Regions from separate parts of the Planococcus plakortidis genome, predicted to be linked through region 3. Evidence: riboswitches for the same ligand, from Rfam matches in the RefSeq annotation. Region 3 holds a riboswitch; each other region holds the start of a gene.
The links. Region 3 has a riboswitch for S-adenosylmethionine ahead of BBI15_RS03115 (bifunctional homocysteine S-methyltransferase/methylenetetrahydrofolate reductase). Riboswitches for the same ligand answer to the same signal wherever they lie in the genome.
Positions count from the first base shown of each region.

Region 1: it holds a riboswitch for S-adenosylmethionine, as region 3 does, so the genes downstream of both, BBI15_RS15925 (ABC transporter substrate-binding protein) here and BBI15_RS03115 (bifunctional homocysteine S-methyltransferase/methylenetetrahydrofolate reductase) in region 3, are expected to answer to the same signal.
Region 2: it holds a riboswitch for S-adenosylmethionine, as region 3 does, so the genes downstream of both, BBI15_RS11355 (methionine biosynthesis PLP-dependent protein) here and BBI15_RS03115 (bifunctional homocysteine S-methyltransferase/methylenetetrahydrofolate reductase) in region 3, are expected to answer to the same signal.

Region 1 covers NZ_CP016539.2:3,197,550-3,207,848, reverse strand. Annotated here, with positions in the region: gene BBI15_RS15945 (amino acid ABC transporter permease) at 1-562, shown strand, start outside; gene BBI15_RS15940 (amino acid ABC transporter ATP-binding protein) at 562-1,299, shown strand; gene mmuM (homocysteine S-methyltransferase) at 1,341-2,294, shown strand; gene BBI15_RS15930 (alpha/beta hydrolase) at 2,458-3,225, shown strand; SAM riboswitch class I at 3,326-3,428, shown strand; gene BBI15_RS15925 (ABC transporter substrate-binding protein) at 3,709-5,289, shown strand; gene BBI15_RS15920 (ABC transporter permease) at 5,383-6,327, shown strand; gene BBI15_RS15915 (ABC transporter permease) at 6,351-7,181, shown strand; gene BBI15_RS15910 (ABC transporter ATP-binding protein) at 7,195-8,202, shown strand; gene BBI15_RS15905 (ABC transporter ATP-binding protein) at 8,199-9,215, shown strand; gene BBI15_RS15900 (YdeI/OmpD-associated family protein) at 9,392-9,964, opposite strand; gene BBI15_RS15895 (Yip1 family protein) at 10,121-10,299, shown strand, end outside.
Region 2 covers NZ_CP016539.2:2,239,794-2,250,092, reverse strand. Annotated here, with positions in the region: gene BBI15_RS11390 (polyphosphate polymerase domain-containing protein) at 1-685, shown strand, start outside; gene BBI15_RS11385 (DUF4956 domain-containing protein) at 669-1,352, shown strand; gene BBI15_RS11380 (hypothetical protein) at 1,484-1,813, shown strand; gene BBI15_RS11375 (hypothetical protein) at 1,921-2,655, shown strand; gene BBI15_RS11370 (3-hydroxyacyl-CoA dehydrogenase family protein) at 2,747-3,682, shown strand; gene ystJ (NADP-dependent malic enzyme) at 3,805-5,016, shown strand; gene BBI15_RS11360 (aminotransferase class I/II-fold pyridoxal phosphate-dependent enzyme) at 5,167-6,339, opposite strand; gene BBI15_RS11355 (methionine biosynthesis PLP-dependent protein) at 6,332-7,456, opposite strand; SAM riboswitch class I at 7,534-7,633, opposite strand; gene BBI15_RS11350 (antibiotic biosynthesis monooxygenase family protein) at 7,838-8,143, shown strand; gene BBI15_RS16565 (hypothetical protein) at 8,140-8,508, shown strand; gene BBI15_RS11340 (cobalamin B12-binding domain-containing protein) at 8,513-9,163, shown strand; gene BBI15_RS11335 (STAS domain-containing protein) at 9,141-9,902, shown strand; gene BBI15_RS11330 (cation diffusion facilitator family transporter) at 10,029-10,299, shown strand, end outside.
Region 3 covers NZ_CP016539.2:583,190-593,488, reverse strand. Annotated here, with positions in the region: gene metH (methionine synthase) at 1-1,974, opposite strand, end outside; gene BBI15_RS03115 (bifunctional homocysteine S-methyltransferase/methylenetetrahydrofolate reductase) at 1,967-3,814, opposite strand; SAM riboswitch class I at 3,919-4,019, opposite strand; gene BBI15_RS03110 (DUF6920 family protein) at 4,123-4,956, opposite strand; gene BBI15_RS03105 (acyltransferase family protein) at 5,095-7,083, opposite strand; gene BBI15_RS03100 (copper resistance D family protein) at 7,309-8,370, opposite strand; gene BBI15_RS03095 (copper resistance CopC family protein) at 8,367-8,936, opposite strand; gene BBI15_RS03090 (sodium:solute symporter family protein) at 9,103-10,299, opposite strand, start outside.

The DNA.
Region 1 (10,299 bases), 650 kb from region 3:
CAGTGTCATCACGTCGATCTATATTTCCTTTATCCGGGGCACGCCGTTATTGGTGCAGATTTACCTGGTGTTTTACGGGATTCCGAAAATCATTTATTTTCTCCAGAGTGAATACGGATGGCTTCAGTCGGCAGACGTCAATAGCATCGCTCCGGAATTCTATGCCTTGATGGCCTTTTCCATCAATTTGGGCGCGTATTTATCCGAGACGATCCGTTCGGCGATCGAATCGGTCGACCGCGGGCAGTTCGAAGCCGCCAAAGCGATCGGCATGACGCCTGTGCAGATGATGCTGAAGATCGTCTTCCCGCAGGCCTTGACAGTAGCGATCCCGAATCTCGGCAATATGTTCATCAGCACGATCAAAGACACTTCGCTCGTGTTTATCATCGGCGTCATCGATATCATGGGGCAGGCAAAAATCCTCGGCTCCCGCGGCTTGGCGTTCTTTGAAGTGTATATCGCCGTCTCGATCGTCTATTGGATCTTATGCATTGCCGTCGAGCGCTTATTGGTGAAGATCGAGAAACGTGCACGCAGATATGAAAGAGGGATTGCCTGATGATCAAATTGGAGAACTTGCATAAATATTACGACCGCCAGCATGTTTTGAAAGGGATTGATTTAAGCGTCGAGAAAGGTGAAGTGGTGGCGGTTCTCGGGCCAAGCGGTTCCGGGAAATCGACGCTGTTGCGCTGCATCAATTTTTTAGAAGAGCCAACGAGCGGCATCGTGGAAATCGGCGGCAAGCGGGTGGATGCGGCGGCCGCTAAGAAAAAAGAAATCTTCGCGCTCCGGACCGCCACAGGTATGGTGTTTCAGCAATATAATTTGTTCAAGAATCTGACGGTGCTGCAAAATGTCTCCGTCGGGTTGACGAGCGTCAAGCGGATGAAAAAAGACGCCGCTGACAAAAAAGGCATCGAGATGCTCGAGCAGGTCGGCTTATCGAATAAACTGAGCCATTACCCTGCGCAATTGTCCGGCGGCCAGCAGCAGCGCGTCGGCATCGCCCGTGCGCTCGCTTTGGACCCGGAAGTGCTATTATTCGACGAACCGACGTCTTCTCTGGACCCGGAACTGGTCGATGAAGTATTGGCCACCATCCGCCGCGTCGCGGACACCGGCAAAACAATGTTCATCGTAACCCATGAATTGAGTTTCGCGCGGGAAATTTCAGACCGCGTCATCTTTATGGAAGACGGCGTCATTATCGAGCAAGGCACGGCTGAGCAAATTTTCACCAAGCCCGCCGTCGAAAGAACGAGGCAATTTTTAGGGAAAGCCGTCCAAGGCTGAAAAATAAAGTGTAACGACTGAGAGCGGAAGGATGATTTGGAATGAACCCGATTGAACAGATATTGAACGAGTTCCCGGTCCTGATTGTGGACGGGGCGATGGCGACAGAGCTTGAGAACTACGGATGCAATTTGAATGATTCCTTATGGTCCGCGAAAATATTGATTGAAAATCCGGAGTTGATCAAGAAAGTGCATGTGGATTATTTCGAAGCGGGAGCGGACTGTGCCATTACGGCCAGTTACCAGGCGACCATTGAAGGCTACCGGGAAAGAGGGCTGACAGAATCACAAGCGATCGCGTTGATCACGAAATCTGTCCAGCTGGCAACGCAAGCACGCGATGAGTTTTGGGACGCTGCAGCGGATCGTTCGGATAGGCCGAAGCCTTTAGTGGCGGCCTCTGTCGGCCCGTACGGTGCGTTTTTATCGGACGGGTCTGAATACCGCGGCGGCTATGCGATTGGCGAAGAGCAATTGGCTGCATTCCACAGAGAGCGCATCCGTGTGCTGGTCGAAGCAGGGGCGGATGTGTTAGCATGTGAAACTTTGCCATGCCTCGTGGAAGCGAAAGCGATCGTAAGCGTGCTGGAAGAATTTCCGCAAGTGTCTGCCTGGTTCACGTTCAGCGCGAAAGATGAGTTCCATATTAGCGACGGGGAGCGGATTGCAGATTGTGCGAACTGGCTCGATGTCCAGCCGCAAGTGGCGGCGATCGGCATTAATTGCACAGCGCCGCAATTTATCGGATCCTTGATCCAGGAAGTGAAAAGCGCATCTTCCAAACCGGTCATCGTCTATCCGAATTCCGGCGCCACTTACGACCCGGTAAGCAAAACCTGGAGCGAAGAACCGTCGGCTGGTGCGTTTTCAGCCAATTCGAAAGCCTGGCATGAAGCAGGAGCTGACATCATTGGCGGCTGTTGCAGCACGACGCCCGCTGATATTGCAGCGATTGCGTCATGGGCGCGCCAAGGGAAGCCTTCGGAAGTTTAAAGCATTAAGGGAGCGCCTGGTGTGGTTGATCGTTCATTTTATAAAACCTAGTTGACAAGTAGGTTTTAAATATAGTCTAATGTGAATAAGCTTTTTTCGCACTACTTCACATTAGGGGCAGCTAGTGGGCCTCCTGATTTTAAACAGCTGAAGGAGGGATTGCATGAACGAACAATATCCTGTCATCCAAGGGGCAGAAGCCTTCTTTCTGAAAGGCGGCAGCACCGGCATCCTATTGTGCCACGGGTTTCTCGGCACGCCGCAAAGCGTCAGGGAATTAGGCGAAGCGCTCGGCAAGCAAGGCTATACGGTTTCCTGTCCGCGGCTGCCGGGCCATGGCACCCATTTCAAGGACCTGCAACCATTCTCTAATGAGGACTGGTTCCAGAGTGTCGAGCAGGCCTATTTAGAACTCAAGCAAACATGCACATCGGTCTTTGTCATTGGGCAATCGATGGGCGGCACCTTGAGCTTGGATCTGGCCAGCCGCCATTCTGAAATCCAGGGCATCGCGTTGATCAATCCGGCGATCGACATCCCGCAATTTGAAACTTACCGCAGCCGCCCGGCCCATGCTTACGTCACAGAAGATGCGCCCGATATCAAAAAAGCGGATGCGGTGGAAATCACTTACGGGCAAGCGCCGGTCAAAGCGTATCAGCAATTGCTCGGCTATATGGATGCTGTCCGCGCAAAGCTCGGCGAAGTCCACTGCCCGGTTGTGTGTTTCCAGTCGCTTGAAGATCATGTCGTACCGCCAGCCAACACCGATTATATTCTCGGCAAGGTCGGTTCAGAACACGCGTTCAAGCACGAACTCCATAATTCCTATCACATCGCTTCCATGGACCATGAATTGGATTTTATCGTCGCCAAATCTATTGAATGGATCGAACAGTCGAGTGTTTTGCCGACAGGACGGCAAGCGTAAACCAAATCGAATTTCAACGTCATGTAAATAAATTCAATTTCTTCAAAATAATGTTGACAAGCTGGATCAAGGGCCGTAACATGAACTTTACAATTTAATCATCTTATCGAGATTGACTGAGGGACTGGCCCTGAGACGTCAAAGCAGCAGACCGCAATGCGGCACTGTGCTAATTCCTTGTACCGCGAGTACAGAGATAAGAGAGGCGATCGAACGTATGAAACCACTCCTCTTCTTGTCGAAAAGAAGAAGGGGTTTTTTTATTACGTTAAAACCAAGTAAACAGGTAAGATAAATTATTTTTAGCGAAGGAGGTGCCTTCAGTGGACAAATGGTTTTCGAAATCCCGTCGGAGCTTGAGCGGCAGATTGGCGCATCAACACTTCGACGCTTCATTGAAAATCTGGGAACTTGGATAGGCTTTTAAGCAGTTGCATACATACTCGAAGCATCATTATTTTTTAAATCATAAGGAGGAACATCGTGAAGAATATCATCTTTTTAGTTATCACGTTAATTGCACTTATCGGATTGGCCGGTTGTTCCGGCAGTGAAGCAAGCCCATCAGATTCAGGCGCAGCTTCAGAACCTGTAGAAGGCGGAGAATTGAATGTGGCGATCGGCGCAGATCCGAACACGCTCGATTGGATGTATACAGGGGAAAGTGCCGCTCGCAAAATCGGCTGGCATATTTATGAAGGCTTGTTTGCCTTGAACCAGGATTTTGAAGCGGCACCGCTGCTCGCAGAAGATTATGAAGTGAGTGAAGACGGAAAAACCTACACGATTGCTTTGCGTGAAGGCGTAACTTTCCATAACGGGGAACCAGTAACGGCAGAAGATGCCAAAGCGTCCATCGAACGTTGGCTGAAAGTGTCATCTGTCGGCAAGATCACCAACGACCACGTTGAGTCCGTGGAAGCAGACGGTTTGCAGTTAACCATTCAATTGAACAAAGCCTATAGCTCTTTACTTTCCGACTTGGCTGCCCCAAAATCGGCTGCCGTCATCTTGCCGAAAGAGGTCGCTGAAGCGGCCGGCGAAAAGCCGCTCGACCATGACCAGTATATCGGCACCGGGCCTTTCCAGTTTGATTCGTGGAAGCGCGGCGATGAAATCGTACTTTCCAAATACGACGACTATGCATCCAGAACCGATGAGACAAGCGGTTTGACGGGAGAGAAAAAAGCGTATGTGGATTCGGTCCATTTCAAGATCGTCAAAGACCCTCAAGTGGTGGTTAATGGCTTGAAAACCGGGCTTTACGATTTCGGCGATGAAGTGCCGCTCGATTTGTACGAAGTGATTGAAAGCACGCCGAATATCGAAGCAGGCACCGCCACTAACGGCTATACAGTGTTGACGCCGGATAAATCGGAAGCGCCTTTCGATGACCTGCAAGTGCGCCAGGCATTGAACGCGGCGCTCGATAAAGAAGCAATTGCCAAAGCGACATACGGAAACGAGGAATTTTACGAATTGGACGGCGCTTTGTTCACGCCGAACCAAACCGCACTATATTCGGAAGAAAACACAGACGGCTTCCTGTCCTATGATGTGGAGGAAGCGAAACGCTTATTGGCAGAAAGCAGCTACGACGGCGAACCGATCAAAATCATCTTCTCAAGCGATTCCAACGACTATAAGAAAATTGCCGAGATCGCTGAACAGCAGCTTGAAGCAGCCGGCTTTGCGGTCGAGCTGGAATCCTATGAATGGGCAACATACCTTGAGAAATGGGGAGAGGCTTCCAATTGGGATCTAGTGGTCGTTGGATGGTCCCCGTTCTTCTCGCCGAACCAGGCAGGCATGTTGAGCCAGGATTCGAACAGCAGCGGCTGGTACAACAGTGAGAAATGGCAGGAGCAAATCGCCAAGTGGGCACAAGCGGAATCCGAGGAAGAGCGACAGCAGATCCTCGCCGGCTTGAACGAAACGCTCTATGAAGAATTGCCGTTTGAAAAAGTGACGAACATCTCGAACTTGAATGCGCGCACAACCGATATCCACGACTATAGCGAATGGTACGGCCCGCGCTTCTGGAATACGTATAAAACCAATTAACGACGAGCCATCAAACAGGATAATTAAGAGAAGAAAATCGTCAGGAACGATGCTGGCGATTTTCTTCCTTTTATGGAGAAGGGGGAACACGCAATGCTGAACTACACGATTCGCCGGTTGTTATCGGTGATTCCCGTCATGCTGGTCGTCAGTGTCATCGTCTTTATGATCGTTCATCTGACGCCCGGCAACCCGGCGTTCCTCATTTTAGGGGAGGACAGTTCACCGGAAGCGATTGCTGATTTGGAGCGTGAACTGGGCTTGGACCAAGCGCTGTACGTCCAATTTTTCAATTGGTTTTCACAAGTCATCACGGGGGATCTCGGAACTTCCGTTTACTCTTCGCAATCGGTGACCTCGCTGATCGCTGAGAACTTCGGGCCGACCTTCAGCCTGATGGCGCTATCGACGGTGATTTTGCTCGCCATTGCCATTCCGGTGGCGATCCTCATCGTCGCGCTGCGCAAGACCGTCTTGGATCCGATTTTCACATCGGTTTCCTTGTTCGGTGTATCTGTCCCGGAATTCTGGCTCGCGACGCTATTGGTGCTTGGCTTCGGCGTCGCGCTGCCGATCTTTCCGGTAGCTGGCTATGTGCCGTTTGCGGAAGGGGCGGATGCGTGGCTTCACCATATCCTCTTGCCGTCGTTTGTGCTGGCGATCGTCGAAGTGGGTATCATCGCCCGGATGCTGCGCGACAGCATGCTCGATTCGGTCAATCAGGATTACATCAAAACGGCGCGCGCGAAAGGTGTCAAGGAACGCGAAGTATTGATGCGCCATGTCTTCGTCAATGCCTTGATCCCAACGACCACAGTGCTCGGCGCTACGGTGGCCGGCTTGCTCGGGGGCACGGTCATCATCGAGACTTTGTTCACGATTCCGGGCATCGGCCAGCTCTTGGTCGATTCCATCCATCGCCGCGATTACCCTGTCGTACAGGGAATTGTCCTGTTCATTGCCGGCATTTATGTGTTCGTCAATCTGTTAGTGGATTTGCTCTATACATTCCTCGATCCGCGGATCCGCTATGATTGAACATTTGGAAGGAGACAAAACCGATGCTTACTAAGAAAACGAATCTATTGGCACTCGCCATGCTGGTACTTGTCGCGCTTGCAGCGATCACCGCCAGTTCCTGGCTGCCGTTTTCGCCAGCCGCGATTTCCCCGGAACAGCGCTTGACCGGCCCATCATCAGCGCATTGGTTCGGCACTGACGATTTCGGGCGCGACATTTTCTCGCGGACCATCGTCGCCGCTCGGGTTTCTTTGTCTGTCGGCGTCGTCGTTGCGGTGCTATCGACGGTCATCGGCACCGTGATTGGCTTAATCTCCGGCTATTTCCACAAAGTGGATTTTGTGCTGATGCGAATCATTGACGGCTTTCTGGCATTTCCGGCGCTAATCCTTGCGCTTGCGCTGGTCGCGGCACTTGGCGGCAGCATCACCAATATCATCATCGCTCTGACACTGGCATTTTTCCCGGTCATGGCGAGAGTCGTCCGCTCGGCGACGCTGCAAGTGAAAAACCAATCCTATATCGAAGCGGCACAGACGACCGGATCGAGCCATGCGGTAATTATTTTTAAATACATATTGCCGAATATTTTGTCCCCGGTCATCGTCCAAAGCACCTTCATTTTCGCGAAAGCCATTTTAGCGGAAGCGGCTCTCAGCTTTCTTGGCGTAGGGGTCAACCCGTCCACACCGACTTGGGGCAATATGCTGCAGGAAGCACAGATTTACGTGACCATCGCGCCTTGGTATTCCATTTTCCCGGGCCTTGCGATTGTCATCACCGTTCTGGCTTTGAACTTGCTCGGCGATGGGCTAAGAGACAGTTTTAATCCACATCAAGCGAAACGCAAGCGCAAAACGAAGCTTGCCTGAAAGGGGTATTCGAATGCTGCAAGTAGATAATCTTCATGTCCATCTCGATACACCGGGCGGCCTCGTGAAAGCGGTCGACGGCGTGTCCTTCTCCATCCAAAAAGGAGAGACCATCGGCATCGTTGGGGAGTCGGGGAGCGGCAAAAGCGTGCTCGCCCATTCCTTGATGAAGCTCAACCCGGAACCGCCTGCACTATATCCGGAAGGCACGATCTATTTTGAAGGCCAGCCGGTATTGGAGATGGGCAAGACGGAACTGAGAAAACTGCGGGGCAATGACATCGCCATGATTTTTCAGGATCCGATGTCGAGTTTGAATCCCGTATCCAAAATCGGTAAGCAATTGATCGAAGCCATTCAAGCGCATCAAAAACGGCCGAAACAGCAAGCACGCGAAAAAGCGATTGAGTTATTGGAAGACGTCGGCATTGCCGATGCCAAAGCGCGCATGAACAGCTACCCGCATCAATTTTCGGGTGGAATGCGCCAGCGTGTCTTGATCGCCATGGCGCTTGCTTCCAATCCGAAACTATTGATTGCGGATGAGCCGACGACGGCGCTGGATGTCACGATACAGGCGCAAGTTTTGGATTTGCTGAAGGGCATACAGGAAAAATACGGCACGGCCATTCTCGTCATCACCCACGATCTCGGCGTCGTGGCTCATTTAGCTGACCGCATCTTGGTCATGTATGCCGGGAAAATCGTTGAATCGGGAAGTGCTGAAGATATCTTCTATAGAACGTCGATGCCGTATACGTGGTCGCTCTTGCGTTCGGTCCCGGTCATTCGGGAAGGCGGCCCAGAGCGACTCATCCCGATCGACGGGCAGCCGCCGAGTTTGATCGACCGGCCGGCAGGATGCGCGTTCGAACCGAGATGCCCGTTCGCACGGGACGCATGCCGGCAAGTTGATCCGCCGCTGGAGCGTCGCGAAGACACTCATTCGGCAGCGTGCATTCTCTCAAGCAATGAATTCGAAGAACGGAAAAACCAATTGGAAGAGGTGCTGACAACATGAGCGCATTATTGGATATCAAAGGGCTGCATGTCCATTTCCCCGTCAAAAAAGGCTTGTTGCAGCGCGAAAAAAGCTACGTCAAAGCGCTTAACGGCATCGACCTCCAAGTCCGAAAAGGCGAGACGCTCGGCATCGTCGGCGAATCGGGCTGCGGGAAAAGCACACTCGCGAGAAGCATCGTCGGCCTGCAACAACCGACCTCGGGAGAAATCCTGTTCCACGGAAAAGATTACGCCGAAGCCAGCGCCAAAGAACTTCATGGCATGCGGCGCAATGTCCAAATGATTTTCCAGGATCCCTACACCAGTTTGAATCCGCGCATGAAGATCGGAGACAGTGTCGCGGCGCCGTTGAAAGCCTATAAAAAAACCGAGCGGCTGGAATCGAGGGTCAAGGAATTGCTCGAACTGGTCGGGTTGAACCCGGACACGCATTACGATAAACTGCCGCATGAGTTTTCAGGCGGCCAGCGGCAACGTGTCGGCATAGCGCGCGCCCTGGCCCTGGAGCCTGAGCTGCTGATTTGTGATGAGCCCGTCAGTGCACTGGATGTTTCGGTGCAGGCCCAAGTCATCAATTTGCTTCAGGATCTGCAGAAGCAATTGGGCTTGACCTATGTTTTCATCGCGCATGACTTGTCCGTCATCAATCATTTGGCTGACCGGGTGGCGGTCATGTATTTAGGAAAAGTGATGGAGAAATCGGAACGGGGCGCGTTCCATACGAAAGTCCAGCATCCGTATACGCAATCCTTGCTGTCGGCAGTGCCGGTCCCAGACCCGCTGCTCGAGCGCGGAAGGGAGCGCATCGTCTTGAAAGGCGAGTTGCCGTCACCCGCCAACCCGCCGAGCGGCTGCGTGTTCCATACGAGATGCCCGATGGCTACCGAACGCTGCAAAACGGAAGTGCCGGCGCTCGAACCGAGAGGGCTCTCGGGCCAGGAAGTCGCCTGTTTTTATCCGCTTGTCGAAGCACAGCCGCTCGATGCGGCGAAAGATCCGCTATATGTATAGAAGAAAAAGCATCCTTCCCGGCACAAGCGCTAAGAAGGATGCTTTTTTCGGTGGAGATGCCAGCATTTTTTGCCAAGGTTGAGCCCTCATAAAGTTCTACCTAAAAAAGGTAGAAATATCTACCTAACAAAAGTAGAAACATCTACCCAACAAAGGTGGAAACATGCGAGAAGCTTTTACTCATCCAATAAGCGCCCATTGTCGTGCCATTGCCCGTACATGTTATTGGCGCGTGTGTTCTCAACGAATTTCTCCAGCCGCTTGTCGAATAGTGCGCGGTCATAGTTTTTATAGCCTTGGATATTGTCGATCCGGATCCGGCGATATAGTTCAGGGAAGTTCAAGAAGTTTTCGTAGACTTGCGGGTCTTGCTTCAAAGCGGATTCGATTTCTTCGTCGATCGAAAAAGACTCGGGCCGCATATCAGGGAGCACGCGGCGCCCTTGTTCAGTCATCAAGCCCAATTTCTCCAGCCTCCTAACACGCTCTTTGTTCAATTCGGTCCAATTGCTCTTTTTCCGGCGCGGTGAAAACCGCTGCGCCAATTCCTTGCTGTCGGTCTTTTTCGTGATGCCGTCAATCCAGCCAAAGCATAAGGCCTCTTCCACGGCATCCAAATAAGAAATCCCTTCCGGCCGTTCTTTGGTCCCGATTAGCACCCAGCAAAATTTCGCTGAAGCTGAATGTTCCTCCAGCCATTCCCTCAATTCCTGCCTAGAGCTTGCGCGAAGCAAATATTCAATTTCCACTTGGCATGGCTCCTTTCTCAATTGGCTGTTCGGTTATCATTTCTCCCTCAATTTTACTCCTTTCACAAAATAGAAAGGGTATTCAAAAGATATGAAGAAACATAGGGATAAAGTTTTAATTCACGGCAATCATCGAAAAGAGGGGAGGAAGAAATCATGGTAAGGGAAGAGCGAATAAAAAATGAGCGCGGGCTGAATCCATTCACGGATATATGGCTGCGTACGCGTGAAACTGTCCGGTTCGTCATTGAACAAAAATCATTCAAGTTCATCATACTGCTCATCGTCCTCACAGGCTTTGCTTCCGGCTTGATCGGGATGATGAACGAACGAAG
Region 2 (10,299 bases), 1.6 Mb from region 3:
CGATGACCGGAATGGGAAAGACGGCCGCTATACCGTGAGCAGCCTGTATTTCGACAATGCGGAGCGGGCCATCTATTACGAGACGAAAAACAAATTGAGATACCGGCAGAAACTGAGGCTGCGCGTTTATGGCGATACTGGCCCTGATGGCTTGGCATTTTTCGAGGTCAAACAAAAACATGGCAAGGTCGTCTACAAACGAAGGCTGACGATGCCCCTTTCTGAAGCGCACCGCTATTTAGCGGCGCCCATATTCGGATTAGCGGATGACTACGAAAGCTCCAACCCCCAAGTGCTGAGGGAAATCGATTATTTTCGCCGCTTGTACGGGCTGGAGCCGACAATGATTGTCGCTTATGACCGCCACGCCATGCACGGAAAAAGCGATAGTGATTTGCGGATTACCTTCGATTTCAATTTGCGCTGCAGGCGGGATGAATTGCAGCTGGACAAAGGCCCGCATGGCGACCATTTCATTGATCCGGGCCTAGTTGTTATGGAAGTGAAGGTCGACCATAGTGTGCCGCTTTGGCTTGCGCGGATCTTGCAGAAACAAAATTGTGAACAGCGCAGCGCTTCGAAATTTTGCACATCGACTGAACAACTGGCAGAAACGGATCTTGTACAAGCGGGATTCGCAGAACAAACAACAATAGGAGGAGATTGGCATGGAAAAAATCAATGAACTTTTTAGCGTTAGTGCAGAAACGGGGGAATCGACATTGTGGATGAGCTCATTTGCGATGGCGATAGCGCTCGTATTGAGTTTGATCATCACGCAAGTATACCAATTGACATTCACGGGGGAGCATTACTCCCAGGACTTTGTCCACACGATTATCATGATGAGTGTCGTCGTCTCGGTTGTCATGAATGTCGTCAGCGGCAATGCCGGCGTCGCTTTCGGCTTATTCGCAGTCTTTTCGTTGATACGCTTCCGCAGCGCTGTCACCAATGCGAAAGATATCGCCTACATCTTCTTCGGCTTATGTGTCGGAATGACCGCAGGGCTTTTTCAATTCCAGCTCGCAGTCGCTTTGACCTTGTTTGCATCTTTCGTATTCTATTTCCTTTTCAAAAGCAATTACGGAAAAGGCCGCAGCACCCAATTGCTTAAAGTCATGGTTCCCGAAAATTTGAATGAAGAACAGTTTCTCGATGATATTTTGGCCGAACAGACCGAAGAGTTTAAACTGCGCCAGGTGGAGACGGCGAATCTCGGGACGATGATTCTTTATACCTTCTCGATCCGCGGGAAACAAGGCGTTAAAGACAGGGACTTGCTTGACCTGATCCGCGAACGCAATGCCAATTTGAAAGTATCCCTTTCTTATACACAAGCCTTGGAATGAAGCATCTTGCCCCAGCCCGCCAGTTCGGGCAGCTGGGGCATTTTCGGGTTTATGGGAGAGTTGGAATTCCTGTTTTCGCCATGCTCCCTCAGGGTATGGACAAGTAGTAGTGTTAAAAGGAGGAGAAGAGGATGAATATAGAAGCCGAACGCGATCTCTTGAAGGACGAATATGGCAATTATTATGTCGTCTCCTACGCGACGAAAGATTCTTTGACTGTGGTGAATGCAGCGCTTTACCATGCTTTCAACCAAGAGCTGACAGATGAATTTGTAGCGGAAGTGAAGCGGAAATATCCAAAAGGCGTAGCCGTAGGCGTCTATTTTGCGGATCTCGTGCATGAACAGATCGAGAAACTTGAAGACCCCGATTTTCGGGGGCATATTTACGATTTAAACGAAGTGCGAAAAGAATATGATATCCACTTGAAGCCCATTTACCACGATTCACTCCATCTATGACCGGCTTGCCTGGAACAGGAATTTCTAATCAATTCTGTTAATTAATAACTGAATATTCCGTAACTATATAGTCCGTTAGCCGTCTATTTAAAAAAGGAGACGAGTTAATGAAATATTGGCTTGGTTTAGGAGGGTTGGCACTGACGCTGACAGTCGCTGGCTGCGGGACAGAGGATGCGGTAACAGAAGAACCTGAAGAAGGTGCAGCGCAGGAAGAAACGGAACAGGATCAAGCACCAGAAGCAGCGACGGAGGAGGAACCGGCTGAAGGCACAAGCGGCGACAGCCATGAAGGCGGACAGGCAGCCGTCGATCCATATGATTACTTTCTGGAGGATGGGTCTACTGCCAGGTTCGAGGGGTACGGAAATGAATTTGCCGAGTTTACGCTGAAAACCGATTATATGGAAGCGAACCATGTGGCGACTTATGAAGATAATGGGGGGACCGTGGTCCTGAAAGTCTTCCGCCTGCACGATGACCGCATCGAACTGGTCAAGCAGGAAGGCGAGTTTTATGATGAATATGAAGCAAGCTTTGAGGAATTGGAAGCTTTGGATGTGATTTCGACTTATCTGGAATTCCCGATCGAGGAAGGCCAGGAAATCGGTGATGCGACTATCATTGAAACGGGAACCAGCCTAGAGACACCGTACGAAAACTTCGACGATGTTTTCGTGCTTGAATCGGTTTCTGAAGAAGATGGTTCCATCAACCGCAATTATTTTGTCGAAGGTTACGGGGAAGTGAAACGTGAATTTCGCGCAAATGCAGATGACCCCGATGAGATGGCGATTACATCCACACTGGCATCCATCGAGCTTGGCGAAAAAACGAAATAAACGGACGGCTTTGACGAAAAGCCCGCTCATGCAGCGGGCTTTTTGGCAGTACATGAAGCCATGTTATCTTTACATAAAGGAGAGGGTCAAGATGAAGAACATCGCGATTATCGGAGCAGGTACGATGGGGCATTCAATTGCATTGTCAGCATCATGGAGCGGACATTCAGTGAAAATATTCGGGGTAGACAACCACGATCTGGAAACGGCGAAAAAAGGTTTTGCAGCGAAACTGCAACTCATGGCAGACAATGAACTGATCAATGAGGGACAGGCACAGGAGATAGCAGAACATGTTGCATTCACAACATCCTTGGAAGAAGCAGTGAAAGATGCAGAATTCATCATCGAAGCCGTACCGGAAAATATGGCCTTGAAGCATAAAATCTATCATCAGCTGGAAGAGCTGGCCGCAAACGATATTATCATCGCGAGCAATAGCTCAGGGCTGATGCCGACTGCACTCGCTGAAGGGATGAAACATCCTGAACGCTTCGTATTGACGCATTTCTGGAATCCTGCACATTTAGTGCCGCTCGTGGAAATCGTCGGCGGGGAGAAGACCGATGAAAAAACTTTGCAGCAAACAAAGGCATTCATCGAACAGATGAAAAAGCAAGCGGTGATGTTGAAAAAAGAGCTTCCCGGATTTATCGGGAACCGCCTCCAGTTCGCCTTGTTCCGTGAAGCGCAAGCTTTGCTGGATGCGGGAGTGGCGTCGAAAGAAGATATCGATGCAGCTGTTACGTATAGCATCGGCAGGCGCTTGCCGGTGACCGGCCCGCTGCAGACGGCAGACCTCGGCGGTTTGGATATTTTCCATGCGATCTCCGATTATCTATTCGAAGACCTGTCGACAGACCAAAAACCGGGCAGGACATTAAGTGAGTTGACAGGAAAAGGCGAACTCGGGGCAAAGACAGGGAGCGGCTTCTACGAGTGGCCGGAAGAGCAATCGAAAGCTGTACAAGGAAAACGGGAAGAAGCGTTGATCCATTTCCTCAAGCAGGATATGGAAAAAGGGTGAGGATCCTCACTCTTTCTCTATCAGCCTAAAGTCTGAAATTAATCAGAATTATAAGAAAAGTCTTTTAATTTAGTGGGGAGGCGATATAATAAACAATTATAATCAAAAGGGAGATGAGGCAAATGACCGATCTGAAAAACGATTCGCTGAACTTGCATAGCCGGCATCAAGGGAAATTGGAGATTCGTTCAAAAGTGGCTGTGGAAAACGAAAGGGATCTGAGCCTCGCCTATTCTCCTGGCGTAGCCGCACCGTGCCGCGAAATTCATGCCGACCCACAGAAAGTGCATGACTACACGATGAAAGGCAACACGGTGGCGGTCATTACGGATGGCACCGCAGTACTCGGCCTTGGCAATATCGGGCCGCAAGCGGCGCTGCCGGTCATGGAAGGGAAAGCTCTCTTGTTCAAGGAATTTGCCGGTGTGGATGCTTTCCCGATCTGCCTGGATACGACGGATGCCGAAGAGATCATCCGGACCGTCAAATTGCTCGAACCCGGTTTTGGCGGCGTCAATCTGGAAGATATCGCCGCCCCGACTTGTTTTATCGTGGAACAGCGTTTAAAACAGGAAATGAATATACCCGTATTCCATGATGACCAGCACGGCACTGCGATTGTCACACTGGCCGGCCTCATCAATTCCTTGAAGTTGGTCGAAAAGGAAGTGGAGGACGTGAAAGTGGTCGTGAATGGCGCCGGCGCAGCAGGCATTGCCATCGTCAAATTGCTGGCGAAGTTCGGATTCGGCCATATCGTCATGTGCGACACCAAAGGCGCGATATATAAAGGGCGCCCGAACGGCATGAATCCATTCAAGGCGGAAGTAGCGGAAATGAGCAATTACCGGATGGAACAAGGGCAATTGGAGGAAGTCATCGCCGATGCCGACGTCTTTGTCGGCGTATCGGCAGAAGGCACATTGACGGAAAGCATGGTGCGCTCGATGAATGAAGACCCGGTCATCTTTGCCATGGCGAACCCGAATCCTGAAATCTTGCCGCATGCCGCGAAATCAGCCGGTGCACGGGTCATCGGGACAGGGCGTTCCGATTTTGCCAATCAGGTCAATAATGTACTGGCGTTCCCGGGGTTATTCCGCGGCGCACTCGATGTACAGGCGAGTGATATCAATGACGCGATGAAAATCGCGGCAGTCGAAGCGATCGCCGCCTTGATCGCTACCGATGAACTGCACGAAGAGTATGTGATACCGAAGCCGTTCGACCCGCGCGTGGCACAGGCGGTTGCCGAAGCCGTCTCCAAAGCTGCGGAAGAAACGGGCGTTGCCAAAGTATCGCTCAAAGAGCCTGCCCAGCAGATCGTTTTATGATAAATGGAAGAAAGCCTGAATTCCCTCCCCCTGGAATTCAGGCTTTCTTATTGGGATATGGGGATTCGGGTGTATTGCAGATGCACGTGAAAAAGACTGCCCGCTTCGTCTTGTAATTGACGAAGCGGGCAGTCTGTTGATTGCTTGGCATCAATCAGCGATGCTGAGCCCTTTGGCGATCGCAATTTTTTCGAGTGCCTGGCTGAAGTCATTGATCAAATCATCGGGATGCTCGAGTCCTGCAGAGAAGCGCAGAAGCCCGTCGGTAATGCCGCGTTTTTCCCGTTCAGCCGGCGGCATGGCGGCATGGGACATCGTAGCGGGATAGGATAGGATCGATTCGACGGCACCGAGACTGACCGCGAACACCGGGATCTCCAAAGCATCGACGAGAATGCGGGCTGCGTCTTTATCTGCCAGGCGGAATGACAGCACACAACCGGCGTGGCTTGCTTGGCGGCTATGGATCGGGTTTCCGGGATGGAACGAGAAGCCGGGATAATAGACTTCCTCGACAAGCGGATGCTTATGCAAATACTCCGCAATGCGCGCAGTCGTTTCACCGGATTGTTTCGTTCTGGCGCCAAGTGTCTTGATGCCTTGGATCAAGGTATGGGAATCCTGGGCACCGAGTACAGAGCCGAATGTATTTTGGATGAATGCCAATTGTTCCCCAAGCCCGGCATCTTTGGTCACCGCAAGCCCAGCCGTGATATCGCTATGGCCCGACAGGAACTTCGTCGCGCTGTGAAGTACGATATCCGCGCCGAGTTCAAGCGGGTTCTGGTAAAGCGGTGTCATGAAAGTATTGTCGACAAAGGTCATGGCATCGTTCGCTTTCGCCAGTTTAGCGGCCATTTCGATATCGGTGATTTTCATGACCGGATTGGAAGGCGTTTCAATGTAGACGACTCGCGTATTCGGCTGGAAAGCGGCGGCCACTTCGCCAAGGTCGGTCATATCGACGAAGGTGTAATCGACTTTGAATTTTTCGAGCACTTCCGTGATGAAGCGGTACGTGCCGCCGTACACGTCTTCCGAAACGAGCACATGGTCGCCGGCTTTCAACAGCATGAAGGCTGATGAAATAGCCGCCATGCCGGAAGAAAAGGCCAAGCCCCGTGCGCCGCCTTCAAGTTTGGCGATCGTTTCCTCAAGTGATTTGCGCGTTGGGTTGCCGGAACGGCTGTAATCGAAAGGCCCGAACGAATCGATACTCTCCTGATGAAAAGTGGAAGACAGATAGATCGGAACATTGACTGCGCCTGTTAATGGATCGATGCCTGCGGAATGGATCAATTTCGTCTCGCGTCGTTCACTCATGGGAAACGACCTCCTTTTTTAGTTTAGCCAAGGCCTGGGACAAATCAGCAATTAAATCTTCTGCCTGCTCGACGCCAACAGAGAAGCGGAGCAGGCGGTTACAGACGCCGCGTGCCGTGCGTTCTGCGACCGGCATATCGGCATGGGTCTGGGTCGCAGGATATGTGATGAAACTTTCTACGCCGCCGAGGCTCTCGGCAAATGTGATGAGCGATAGGCTCTCGAGGAATTCCCCAATCCATCGCTCTTCGCGCAGGCGGAACGACAACATGCCGCCTTTTCCTGGATACAGTACATCTGTCACGGCATCATGTGTCTCCAGGAAACGGGAGATTTCCTTGGCATTGGCTTCGTGCTGGCGCATGCGCAGCGGCAAGGTTTTCAAGCCGCGGATCAACAGCCAGGAATCGAGCGGAGATAGCACGGCACCAGCCGAATTGTGGGCAGTGAACAGTTCTTCGCATAAAGTGACGCCTTTTGCGGCGACTAGCCCAGCGAGCACATCGTTATGGCCGCCGATATACTTGGTGGCGCTATGGAGTACGATATCCGCACCGATTGCGAGCGGCTGCTGCAGGAAAGGCGTCAAAAAGGTATTGTCGACAATCAGCAAAAGCTTGTGGCGTTTCGCCAATTGTGCATACAATTCCAAATCGATCTCCTGCATCAATGGGTTGGTTGGGGTTTCAATAAAAATCGCTTTTGTATTGTCAGTGATTTTCGCTTCAGCTGTTTTCGGATCGATGAAGGAATCGTAAATGGGGCGGATATGGTATTTCTCTTCATATTGTTCCAGCAGGCGGTAGGTGCCGCCATAAATATCTTCAGGAAGCAAAATTTCATCGTTCGGACGGAACAAGGAGAGGACCAGTTGGATCGCGGCCATTCCGGAGCTGCATGCAAAGCCTGCGTCGCCGCCTTCCAGATTCGCGATCCCTTCTTCAAGAAGCTGCCGTGTCGGGTTTTTTGTCCGCGTATAATCATAGCCTGTGGATTTGCCAAGGCCTTCGTGTTCATAAGCGGTGGAAAGGTAAATCGGGGGATTGACCGCTCCTGTGCGTTGGTCGCTGCGGTTGCCGAGCTGTACCAGTCGAGTTTCTAAACTATGCTGTGTCATGGTCCTCATCCTTTCAAATCAAAAAGCAGGGGCTTTCTTCTATTGATTAGAAGAAAGCCCCTGCCGTATATGCCATCTTCTCATCTACTAGGCTGTACCTATTGGAATTAGCACCGTGACATTGTCCGGTTGCTGAGACTTCAAAGGGCCAAATCCCTCCATCTCTCTCGATAAGAATCATTTTATAAAGTTGTCGTTTGCTGTTGGTTGATGTTTTCCATCATACGGCAATTGCGTGCGGAATACAAGCGGAATATTGAAAATACTCTTATAATTGCCTTAAAGGCGCTCGCTTTTATTCCGGGAGCTGAAATGGTATGCTGAGGTAAACTTTAATCATGCCCAGCTTATACAAAGCTAGTTGCAAAGGGGTTCTGAATTATGTACATCGTCACATCCACCGTCATTGTGCCTGAAGACAAGGTACAAGACGTCATCGAAATTTACCAGAAACGCTCGCGCCGTGTGGACCAGGCGGAAGGCTTTACTTCATTCCGGTTGATCCAAAACACGAAAAAGCGACATGAATTGACTGTTCATCTGGAATGGCAGTCCAAACAGTCGTATATGAACTGGGTCAAGAGCCAGGAGTTCAAGGAAATCCATGATTTGGAAAAGAACTATCCTGACCAGGAACTCGCGGGCATCGTGCCGAAAGTCCATCAGTACGAAGTGGTGGCCGAATGAACCAGGAACAAAAACAGCAAATCGCGACCGACACGGCAGACGGTATATACGAAGCGTATCCGAATTTATGGGAACGTTTCGGCGATAAGGGATATGAACATACCGTCAAAGACAATCATCACCACTTGGATTATCTCGAAACCGCGTGGGAGCTGCAAAGCGAGCAATCCTTTGTCGACTACGCCATCTGGCTCGAGACGGTGCTTGTGAGCCGCAATGTCGAAACCGCCCTCATCATCGATAATTTCAGGCGGCTTATGGATATTGTGCCGCGCTACACCGAAACAACGCAAGGAGATTTCATGCTGGGCTGCCTCGATCGCGCAGTCCGGTTATTGGAGCTCCCTCAACATAAAAGGGGCTGATCAAATGCACGAATCAACACAGCTTTCGGATCTTTTCCTGCAGGGACAGGAAGAGGAAGCTTTGAAATATGTCCAGGATTTCCTGGAAAGCCATTCATACGAACAGCTCTACAGCGAATTATTGACACCGGCGATGTATCGTATCGGTGAACTATGGGAACAAAATGAGATATCGGTAGCGGAAGAGCATTTGGCCACTGCCGTCTGTGATTTTGTGCTGTCCGCTACGGAACTGCGGAACAAGGCAGGCAACGGGCCAAAAAAGGCGATGGTTTTCGGGCCGGAAGGCGAAGAGCATTATATCGGGCTCAAGATGGTCGCCGCATTGTTCCGCGAAGAAGGGTATGAAGTCCGCTACATGGGGCCGAATCTGCCGCTTGATTCAGCGCTTGAACTGGCCGGGGAATGGCAGCCGGACGTCGTGGCATTATCCGGCGCGCTCGCGCATCGGCTGCCGGCTTTGAAAACCTATGCGGAAGCTTTTGCGCACACCGGTTCCAACCCCGCCGTGCTGATCGGCGGCCGGGCTGTCACCTTGTCGAGTTTTGCGGATTTGCATGTGAAAGGCGCGGTAGTTGTCCGGGAACTGGGTGCGCTCAGGGAATGGATCCGCACTGGAAAGGGGCCGAACGATGACACGCTCTCCACTGGCTGAATGGCCGCTGCCGGCTTTCAGGTTGAATAATAGCTTTGTAGTGGTCGACCAATCCTCGGAAGCCGAACAGCTTTTCGGCGCGCCGGAAACGTTTTTTGAGCTGCTTGATGAAGGCAGCCGCCCGAAAGCCGAACGCCTATTGAAACAACGCACGAAGCAGAAGCCCGTAGAGCTGAACTTCATGGTGGGCGACGGCTTGTTTTTAGCGGATGTCCATTACCGCTGGGATAGCGACTTCTCGTTGAATTTGGTGCTTGTGCCGAAAGATGGGCAACTGGATTCGATTACGGCGCAAATGGTCCGCCTTCGCGGCCGCTTGAAGGAAACGGATTATGAATTGCTGAAGGAAAAAGAACGGGCAGACGCATTGTTGGAAAAAGTGCGGGAACTATCCGCGCCGTGCATCTCAGTCGGGGGCGGCTATGTGCTGATTCCGTTATTCGGCAATTTGGACGCCAAGAAAGTCGAAGCGATCCGCCCTTACGTCGTGACCCGAATCTATGAATATGAAGCGGACACGGTCGTGATCGATTTGACGGCGATGGGGACAGTGACACAAGAAGGCGTCCATTACCTGGAATCGCTCGTGCAGACTTTGGGCGTCATGGGAATCGACGCGGCCATCACTGGCGTGAAACCGGACCATGCCCAAAAATTGCATTTGTTGAAACGGGAAATGAACCTGCGTTTCGAAGCTTCACTGGAATCCATTTTGAGTACAGCTGCTGCAAAAAGCTAATGAAACCGGCCTTATGAGCCGGTTTTTCCATGCGGAAAAGATTTTTTCGAAAAGGATATCCATCCATGATTCGGGAATACACATATAGAAGAGGATTATTAAGAAGCTGCAGTGGAGGTGTTGGCGGTGGGATCATCACATGACCATGCGCATAGCCGCAATAAAAAAACATTGTTGATCGCCTTTCTGATCATCACCGGTTATATGGTGGTCGAGGCGATCGGCGGATATTTGACGAACAGCCTTGCGCTGCTGGCGGATGCCGGCCATATGCTCAGCGATTCCATTTCGCTCGGTGTCGGCTACCTGGCTTTTTCCATCGGCGAAAAAGCGGCCGATCAAATGAAGACCTACGGCTATAAACGCTTTGAAATTCTGGCGGCAGTCTTTAATGGAG
Region 3 (10,299 bases):
CTCAAGCGGGTCTTCGTACATCTCCCGCGCTTTTTCAAGATCCGGGATGAGTCCTTCTTTCGTGCCTTCAAGAATATAGTACGCGAGGCGCTCCGGCACGGTATCCGGAATATCGTCTTCGGTTTTTTCCTTTTTCTTATCGCGGTAGAAATCCGTGAAGTCCGCCAAGTTTTTATCGGTCGTCTCGAACAACAATTCTTCCGCCATCTTCACTTCTTCTTTCGGAATCGACGCAAAGCGCTCAAGCTTCTCGGTGTTGACGATTGCGTAATCAAGCCCGGCTTGTGTGCAATGGTAAAGATAAACGGCATTGAGCACTTCACGGCCGACCGGCGGCAAACCGAACGACACGTTCGACACGCCGAGGATCGTCAAGGCGCGCGGCAGCTTTTCCTTGATGAGGCGGATGCCTTCAACCGTTTCCACCGCCGAGCCGATGTATTGCTCATCGCCCGTTCCGACCGGGAACACGAGCGGATCGAAAATGATGTCTTCCGGGGCGATTCCCCATTTTTCGGTCAGCAATCCGTACGAACGTTCCGCAATTTCGAGTTTGCGCTCACGCGTCACGGCCATGCCGATTTCGTCAATCGTGCCGACAACGACCGAAGCGCCATATTTTTTCACGAGCGGCATGACCGCATCAAAGCGTTCTTCGCCGTCTTCCAGATTGATCGAGTTGATGATCGCCTTGCCTTGCGAGAATTTCAGCGACGCTTCGATGACGTCTTCGTCCGTGGAGTCGATGACGAGCGGCACTTTCACTTTTTTGACGACTTCCTGCATGAATGCCGCCATGTCCTCCAGTTCATCGCGGTCCGGGTTCGCCAGGCAAATATCGATGACGTGCGCCCCGTTCTTCACTTGGGCACGGGCGATTTCTGCCGCTTCCTCGAACTTCCCTTCGATAATGAGCCGCTTGAATTTGCGCGAACCGATGACATTCGTGCGTTCGCCGACAAATAGCGGGCGCATCGACTCGTCGTATTCGAGTACTTCGATACCGGATACTGCATGGCCATGGCTTGTTTCATTGCGTTCGCGCGGGGCCAGCCCGTCGACCGCTTCACGCACCGCTTTGATATGTGCAGGCGTCGTGCCGCAACAGCCGCCGACGACATTGAGCCAGCCTTTTTCAGCAAAGCCGCGCAGTTTTTTCGACAAGGATTCCGGCGTTTCGTGGTAATGCCCTTCTTCGTCCGGCAGCCCGGCGTTCGGGTAGCAGCTGACGTAACCTGAAGATAATTCAGACAATGAACGCAAATGGTCGGTCATGAATTCCGGCCCTGTCGCGCAGTTCAAGCCGACTGAAAGCGGCTTGATGTGTTCGATCGATACATAGAACGCTTCAATCGTCTGCCCGGCAAGCGTCGTGCCCATCGGCTCGATCGTCCCTGAAATCATCACCGGCAATTCCACACCAGTTTCTTCAAAAGCATCGCGAATGGCAATCGTCGCCGCTTTGACATTGAGCATATCCTGGCTCGTCTCAAGGAGTAATAGATCCGCTCCCCCTTCGATCAAGGCTTTCGCCTGTACTTGGAAATCCTGCTTTAATTCATCAAACGTGATACCGCCTGTTACCGACAAAGTTTTCGTCGTCGGCCCGAGTGCACCCGCAACAAAGCGCGGCCATTCTGGCGTCGAATATTTCGCTTGGCTCTTTTTGGCGATTTCGACCGCTTTTTGATTGATTTCCGCTGCACGATGCCCGAGCCCGTACTCATCGAGGACGACTGGCGTGCCGCCGAATGTGTTCGTACAGATGATATCAGCACCCGCTTCCAAATAAGCGTCGTGTACTCCTTCAAGCACGTCGGGACGGACAATATTCAAATATTCATTGCAGCCGTCGTATTCCTCACCACCGAAATCTTCTGCGGACAGATCCGCGTTTTGGATCATCGTTCCCATCGCGCCGTCAATGATCAAGATGCGTTTTTCGAGTTGCTGTTCAATTAAATGTTTAGGCATAGGCACGATCGCTCGCTTTCTTTAAATCTAGTTGTCGGATGTGGCGGATCAATTCCACCGTCATGTCGTAGCGCACAAATGGCGTGATCAAATAAATGCCGTTGAACAATTCCGCTGCCGTGTCGATCAATTCTTTTGCGATCTGTATGCCTTCTGCGGTCGCTTTTTCCTTGTCTTCACCGCAAGCCCGCATGCGGTCAAGTGCTTCTTCCGACAATTTGATGCCCGGCACTTCGTTATGCAAGAAGTCGGCGCTGCGGATGCTCGTCAGCGGCATGACCCCGAGGAAAATCGGCGTGTCCAAATGCTTCGTTGCTTCGTGGATTTCGATGATTTTCTCTTTTGTGTAGACCGGCTGCGAAATGAAGTAATCCGCACCGGCTTCGATTTTCTTCTCGAGCCTTTGAACCGCCCGTTCCACCACACGGACATTCGGGTTGAACGCGGCGGCAACTGAGAAGTTCGCTTTTTTCCGCAACGGTTTCCCGGAAAATGAAATGCCTTCATTGAGCTTTTTGATGAGCTGGATCAACTCCATGCTCGACACGTCGTAGACGCTTGTCGCGCCTGGGAAATCGCCGACTTTGGTCGGGTCGCCCGTGACGGCGAGTATGTCGTGGATGCCGAGTGCATCCAGCCCCATGATATGCGATTGCAAGCCAATCAAATTACGGTCGCGGCACGTAATATGCGCAAGAGGTCTGACATCCTGCTTGTGCTTGATGATCGAACCCATCGCCATATTGCTGATGCGCGGCGAAGCGAGTGAATTGTCGGCCATCGTGATGGCGTCTATGCCTTCTGCGTCCAATGCCTTTGAACCTTCAAGGAATTTCTCGATGTCCAAATGGCGCGGCGTATCGAGTTCGACGATGATCGTCCGCTCGGTTTTCGCTTTTTCGTGCAAGGGCTTGTCTTTTAACGCCTCCGCCTCGCGGATGACAATCGGCTTTTTCTCTTCGACTTTCTTTTCGGTGATCGGCTGCAAATGGCCGATGCGTTTTTTCACTGCTTCGATATGTTTTGGCGTCGTGCCGCAACAACCGCCGATGAGTCTCACGCCTTCTTCGCGCAAAAGCAGTGCCGCACGGCCGAAATAATCGGCTTCCGATTCATAGACGATGCGCCCGTCTTCGATATCCAATAGCGAAGCGTTCGGATAAGCGGATAAAAACGCTTTTTCCGGCAGTTCGACGCCTTCAAATGCTTGGATGGTATGGTGCGGGCCAAGCCGGCAATTGACGCCGACGATTTCCGCGCCGAGCGCATCGAGCCGTTTCAATCCTTCGTTTAAGCTCATGCCGTTTTGCAAAATGCCGGGTTCGTGCATCGACAATTGCGCGATTAAAGGGGCGTCTGTCAGTTTCTTCAAATGGGTGACGGTCGCCGCCAGTTCCTCGAAATCGTAATACGTCTCGAGCAATAAGCCGTCCGGGTCGCCGGACAATAAATGCTTCGCCTGCTGGTCGACCATAGCGACGATTTCATCCAAAGTGGCATCGCTTTTCCGGATGCCGCGGATGCCGCCGATCGTACCGACGACAAACTGCCCGCCGTCTTTTGCGGCTTTATTGGCGATGGCGATCGCTGCTTTATTGATCGCTTCGGTCTGTTCTTCGAGCCCGTAGCGCGCCAGTTTATGGGCATTCGCCCCGTATGTGTTCGTTTGGATAATGTCGGCCCCGGCTGCGATATAATCGCGGTGGATCTTCTCGATCACTTCCGGGCGCTGGATGTTCAATTCCTCGTTGCAATATTCGATGCCGTACGAGTACAACAGCGTTCCCATGGCGCCGTCCGCCGTCAGCATCCGTTTTTTCAGTTCATCCAATAACATGATTCGTCCTCCTCTGTCTGATTTTGCCGTGCAGCTGCGGACGCATCGATATGAAACAAAAAAAGCCTTCCATGAAAAAGAAGGCTTTACGATATCGGACTCGTTCCTTTTCATCTGCCAGGCATATGCCTGCTGGAATTAGCACCTGACCTAACGGCTGGTTGCTGAAGCGTCATCGGGCCAGTCCCTCGACTTCTCTAGATAAGAATTCACTATGCAGTTTTCAGTATTCCCACATGATACCCCCTGCGATGATTTGGGTCAAGGTGATTTATCAAAAAACAAAGAACTTTCTGTTACATTTCCGGCCTTTACCAGGCATCCGGAACGCGCGGATTGAATTTGGCGGCTTCGACAGTGAATTTATACCACGTGAAGGCTTGGCCGTCGATGATCCACGTAATGTCGATGCGACGCGGGATTTCGATGCCGTCGACTTGTTGCCATTCATGCACTTCGGCAATGCACGGCAAGCGCTTCGCCTCTTCGCCGACGTCTTTATAGCGCATCGCCCGCGCCCGCTTCATGCGCCCTGTTTCATCAAACTCGAAGGTTACATTGGCGGTCGACCCGTTATAGGTCATTTCCGCTTCCACGGAATGGGCATTGCTGTTCAAAAACCGCACGTACGGGCTGAACACCAGTCCCGGAAGCCACGCCATCTCCATTAAAAAGCGCTGCAAGGCCGATTCATCCAGCTTGCCGTCCGGCATCGACCGGTTGATCGGCACGAGGCCCGCAAAGCGGAGGCGCATGCCCGCGCGGCCATCCCGAAAACTGTCGGCCCCTGTAACGAACAAGCCGTCCACTTTCATGCGCGCTTTCCAATAAAACGACGGCGGCTCCATAAAGCTGTATTGCTCGGCGGTCGATTCACTCCATTCTTCCTGGTCGGGTTTCGTTTTCATCCAGCCCACTTGCTTTACGTAAACGCCCATCACCTGTTCCCGGCCGATCGCGCCGCTCACTTCCAGCCATTTGGCGATCGGTTTTGGAAGATTGTCCGTTCTTGCCTGTTCCACTTCACCGGCGTGCCGGACTTCCGGCCATGTCGGTTTAACAAGCCGCGTCATGTCTTTATATTTCCGGTAAATTCCGTATGCCCCGAGCGTCGTCAATGCTAAAACCGGCCATCTGCGTTTCATGCCACATACCCCTCTCCGATTTTGCTGCGCACTTTGTTCCTTGCTATTCTCTTTCGACACAGCATTTGTTTTCCCTGCAAAACGAATCAATAGAAAACGCCTCCGGAAGAGTGCCCTTCCGGAGGCGTTCAGTATTCATCAGTTCAACTTTTCAAAAGCCGGTTCGAGATGTTCTCTTAATGCAGGCCCCATCGTTTGCGAATAAAGCGTCGTTAAATGATGCTTATCGCGGTAGACGAGCACATTGCCGATGACCGGCGGGCACGTATCGTCCGTGCAGAAATACTCGGACATATCGGCGAACGTCACATTGTCCGGGATGTCTTCTGTATTTTCCCATGGCACAACATCCGACAACGCTTTACTGCGTTCAACCGAGCAATTGTCGACGCTCAATTCATCGAGACACAGCGTCGGATCGACTTTCATGCGGGGGTTGTCACGCACGGCGAAAATCCCCGCGATCCCTTCGAACTCTTTCCATTTAGCAAGATACCCTTTTGGCACCGTATCGCCAGAATTCACCGTCGCTGTCGTGAAGATCAAATCAGGCGGTTCTGCCATCAAGCGCTCTTGAAGGTTATCGTTCCACGTCATGCACGCTTCATCCAATTGGCCGTCGAAATCGCCGCTTGAGAATCGGCACGCGTCTTTATTATAGACATCGATGCGCATGTTCATTTCTTCTGCGACGGCTTCAAGTGCCGGGAACCAATGTCCGGAATGCGAACCGCCGACCAATGCCACGACACGCTCAGGGTTTTCCGTTACGCCGAACGAACATTCCTTGAGTTTCGAGCTGACACTGCCTGTCGAGAAACAATCTTTATCGCTATAGAATGTCGGCAAATCTTCTTTTGCCGATAAGAAATCCGGTTGCAGTTTAGCTTCTTTCGACGGCTGGATATTTTCCGAGACGGCGCGTGCGCCTGGATTGTCCTCTACCGTTGCTGTGCCGCCGCTGCTTGCTTGGACGAATACGCCCCATGAGAGACCGACCAGAATTGCCGGTGTCATCAACGCGACCAATACTTTCGACAAGCGTTTTTTCGAATGCTTGACCGGCATCTCGCGCACCGGCTTTTCGACGAGCCGGATGGTCATGATCGACAAAACGAGTGTGATGGCCAAAATGCCGATGCCGCCGAGTGCGGTGACCGTTTCGGTATTGAAATAGGCATAGTAAAACACTAATAGCGGCCAATGCCATAAATAAAAGCCGTAAGAAATGCTGCCGAAATACTGGAATGGCTTCGACCCGAGCAATTTCTGCACGCCGAATGCCTGGCCGTTTTCACTGGCGATGATGACAAGGATCACCCCGCCGGTCGGCAGCAATGCCGCAAATCCAGGGAATACTGTCGAAACGGGCAGCACTATGCCAGTGAACGAGATAATTGCAAGCCCCACCCAGCCCATGATGAGATGTGCACGGTTTGAGAATTTCAAATAAGGGAGCAGCAACGCGAGCATCCCGCCGAGCGAGAATTCCCAAGCGCGGGCGAAGGTATCGAAATACGCCCACGGCTGGTTGACTGCCGTGATATAAACCGAATAGCTGAGTGATGCGAGGAAAATCACCGTCAGCACGGCGAGCAAAGTTTTGCGCACCGGCGTTTTCAGGATTTTTGTCGCCAGCAAATAAACAAGCGTGATGACGATTGGCCATGTTACATAAAACTGGCCTTGGATCGACAATGCCCAGAAATGCTGGAACGGGCTCGCCGTATTGTTCTGCGCCAAATAATCGACGGCGCTATTGGCAAGCTGCCAATTTTGGAAATAGAACATCGACGAAAACAACTCGGCGATTGTCTGGCGCCATGTGCTGAGCGGCAACAGGAAAATCGACAGCACAGCGCTTACGGCAAGCACCGTAAATGCCAGCGGAAACAACCGTTTCGCGAGTCCCAATAAATTTTCCAAATAATTGATGCGGCCTTCGCGCACCATCCGTGACAAAAGAGACGTTGTGATCAAGTATCCTGAGACGATGAAAAAGACATCAACCCCGCCGGAAACCGACCCAATCCAAATATGATAGACCGCCACCAAAAGCGCGGCGACCGCGCGGATTCCTTCCAGCTCGGGCCTGAAGCGCTTTTCAGGCACCCGTAAATCTGCCATTATATGTACCTCGCCATTCTGTGATTTTTATGAGAAAGGAATAGCAGCATACAAAAATACTTCTAGTTGTCTAATTATTGTTAAAGTGTAAATTTTTGAATAATTAAAATCCATTCCTTGCCATTTTAAGTGTAACTGAATCCCCTGCAACTCACAACAACTTATCCGATAGTCGAAATTTTCTTTCCAAGAAAAAAACCTCGCCATCTCCGGCAAGGTTCTTCATTAAAATAAGAAGCTGAACATCAATCCGGTATATACCGAAACGACAAACCCGAGGCCGAAGATGAACGACAGCCATTCAGGCAATTGTTTACGGTAGCTTAGCCATTGCAAGCCCAGGAAAATCAAGCCGATCGAAAGCATCAGGAATGCATCGATGTTCGGCGTCCACACCGCGTGCACCGGCAAATATTGCGGCCCGGCCAACCATTCGATAAATGGCGCGCTGCCTTCCACGCGAAATGTTTCGTTGATGTTATGCGGCGGCGCGAGCTTGCTCATGAAGGCGGTGATCAATAACACCAACAACAATAGCGAGCTCTCGACTTTAAGCCATGCGCGGTTCGGAGCGTCGCTTCTGGATAAGAAGGCATTGATGAACGCCGCGAGCAACAGCGGCACGATGCTCAAATGCTTCAAGAGCAAGAGCTGCCCGTAAGGCAAAATCCACGAGCTCGCGTAATCTTCCGGCGCCACAAAAAATAGCATGAGCCAGATGCCGCTGCCGATCAACAGGATCATCATAGCAATAGAAAACGGTGTAAACCACTTGAGAAATGCACGCCAATTGCGCCCGTCGCGCAAAAACCAGGCGATGTGGATCAAAACACCTGCCCATAATACGAGCGCTAAAAAATGGATGGCGTGCCCGGCAAAGCCTTGCCAGTCCGCAATCGACGCAGCGTGGCTCGCATACGCCGCATTGAGCACACTGAGCACAAGCCAAAACGCGCGGAACACCCATGAACCGTTGCGCCATACTACGATTAACCATGCCACTGCCATCAAGACGCCGAATACATAGCTTTGGCCTGCGCGAAATTCAGTTGCGACATCCACCACTGCTTGCGCCGGTCCAAAGCTGTCCGAAAGCAAAAGGATCAGCTGGATGACGGGCGGCGCGAGCAATAGCGGAATAAGCGCAAGCGCCAGCAAGAGCAGTTTTTTCGGAACTTCAACTAACGGTTTTTTCTCCGATTTGACGGAGCGCAAGACGACATCCCCTGCCAGAAACGCCAGCATCACATAGAGGAAAAAATCCGACAGTGCGATCAACCAACTCATCGTTTTCTACGCATTAACACAACAGCAGCAACCAATAGGACAATGGCAAGCCCGGCAATGATAAAGGTCATGCTCGAACCGCCTTCTTCTGAAGCAACTTCCGAATCGCTCGCTGCTGCCTGTTCCGTATCTGTTGCTTCCGCCGCTTCTGTCGTTTCCGATTCATCAGCTTCCGGTTCAGCCGCTTCTTCAGCCGGCTCTTCTTGCGCCGCTTGTTCCTCGCCCGCCTGCAATTCAAAAGCAAGTGAGCCTTGGATCGGGTGGCCGTCTTCGCTCAGCACGTCATATTCCACGACATACGAACCGTCTTCTAGTTCCTGTGCCGGCGTACCGACCAATTGGTCTTCCATCACAGCCACTTCACTGAAATCCACAGCGGTGCCATCCATCGTCATCGTCATGCCACTGCCTTGTTCAATGCCTGCGCTGAAATCGAGCACCACTTGTTCAATTGGCTCAGCCACAACCTCACCTTCTGCCGGAGTGGATGATTCAAGCACCGAATGGGCATGTGCCGTCATCGGCAAAACCAACAACGCACTTAATAAAACCAAAGTCTTCTTCATGGGTATGATTCCTTCTTTCTTGTTAAGTCAACTCAAATAGTGCAACAACTCTTTTTAGCCTATTTCATTTGAACGGAAGAAACAAGAGCGGTGCACTTGGATTTATGAAATTTCTCTGAAGATTGGCGGCATAGAAAAAAGCCCCAAATGATTTCGGGGCTTTTCTTTACAATCCACGAACCGCTTCCTGAGAAGTCTTTTCGCGCTTTCTCAAAGTTTCGGCAAGCAGGCTCACCGTGATCATCGACGTGAAGCCGAGGATCGAACTGAAGAACATCGCCTGGAAAACGTGTTCGATGATGCCTGCGCCAGTCAAGATCATATAGCAGCCGGCACCGCTGACGACGGAAGCGATGGCGCCGGATTTATTGGAGTGTTTCCAGAAATAGCCGAGGCTGATCGGTGCCGCGATGCCGCTGATGATCGCGGAAGTCCCGAAATTCGTCAACAGCGCCAAGGATTCCGGCCGGTTGATCGACATATAAAGTGACACAAGGCCGATGAAGACGAGCGACACTTTCGACGCCTTCAGCACTTTGGCATCGAGTTCCCGTTCCGTCAGATTCCTGTTTTTGTAGAGAACCGGCACAGCCAGCACTTTGAACAAATCGTTGCCGATGCTGTTGGTGATGCCTAGGTACAGACTGTCGGTCGTCGACAGGATCGCGGAGATCAAGCCCATGACAAGCAGCGCGACGATGACGACCGGGAAAGCTTCCATGATATACGCCGGAATGGCGCTGTCCGCCGACGCGAGCCCCGGCAGGATGATGCGCGCCGCGAGCCCTGCGAATACCGAGAAGATTGACAAGGTGAACAAAGAGACGCCCGCAGACAAAGTGAAGGTCCGCAAGTCTTCCTCTTTTTCGACAGTCAGCACTTTATTCATCAAATGCGGCAATAGCACGAATGAAAACAGCAGCCACTGGATGCTCAAGATGGCGAAGCCGCTATAGAACGGCCCGCCTGTCGACAGCGGAGCGACAAGCGCCGGGTCGATCGCGCGAAGTTCCGCTTGCAGCGTGCCGAACACATTCCATCCGCCGCCGATTGTCCACAATAACGAGATGAATAACAATAGCGACACGACCGCCATCGTCGCCCCTTGGATGCCGTCGCTGACAATCTGTGCGAACGCGCCGCCGAGACTGACGTAGACGATCGTGATGATGACGCCGATCGCGATACCCCATAAATACGGAATGCCGATGACCGTTTCGAACATCGTAGCTAAGCCGACGTTCTGCCCGACGATATAGTAGATATTGAACAGTACCAATAATGCGACGAGCACGCGCAAGGCTTTGCTGTTGTAGCGGTTGCCGAGCCACTCGGGAATCGTCAAGCTGCCGCCATTTTTCTG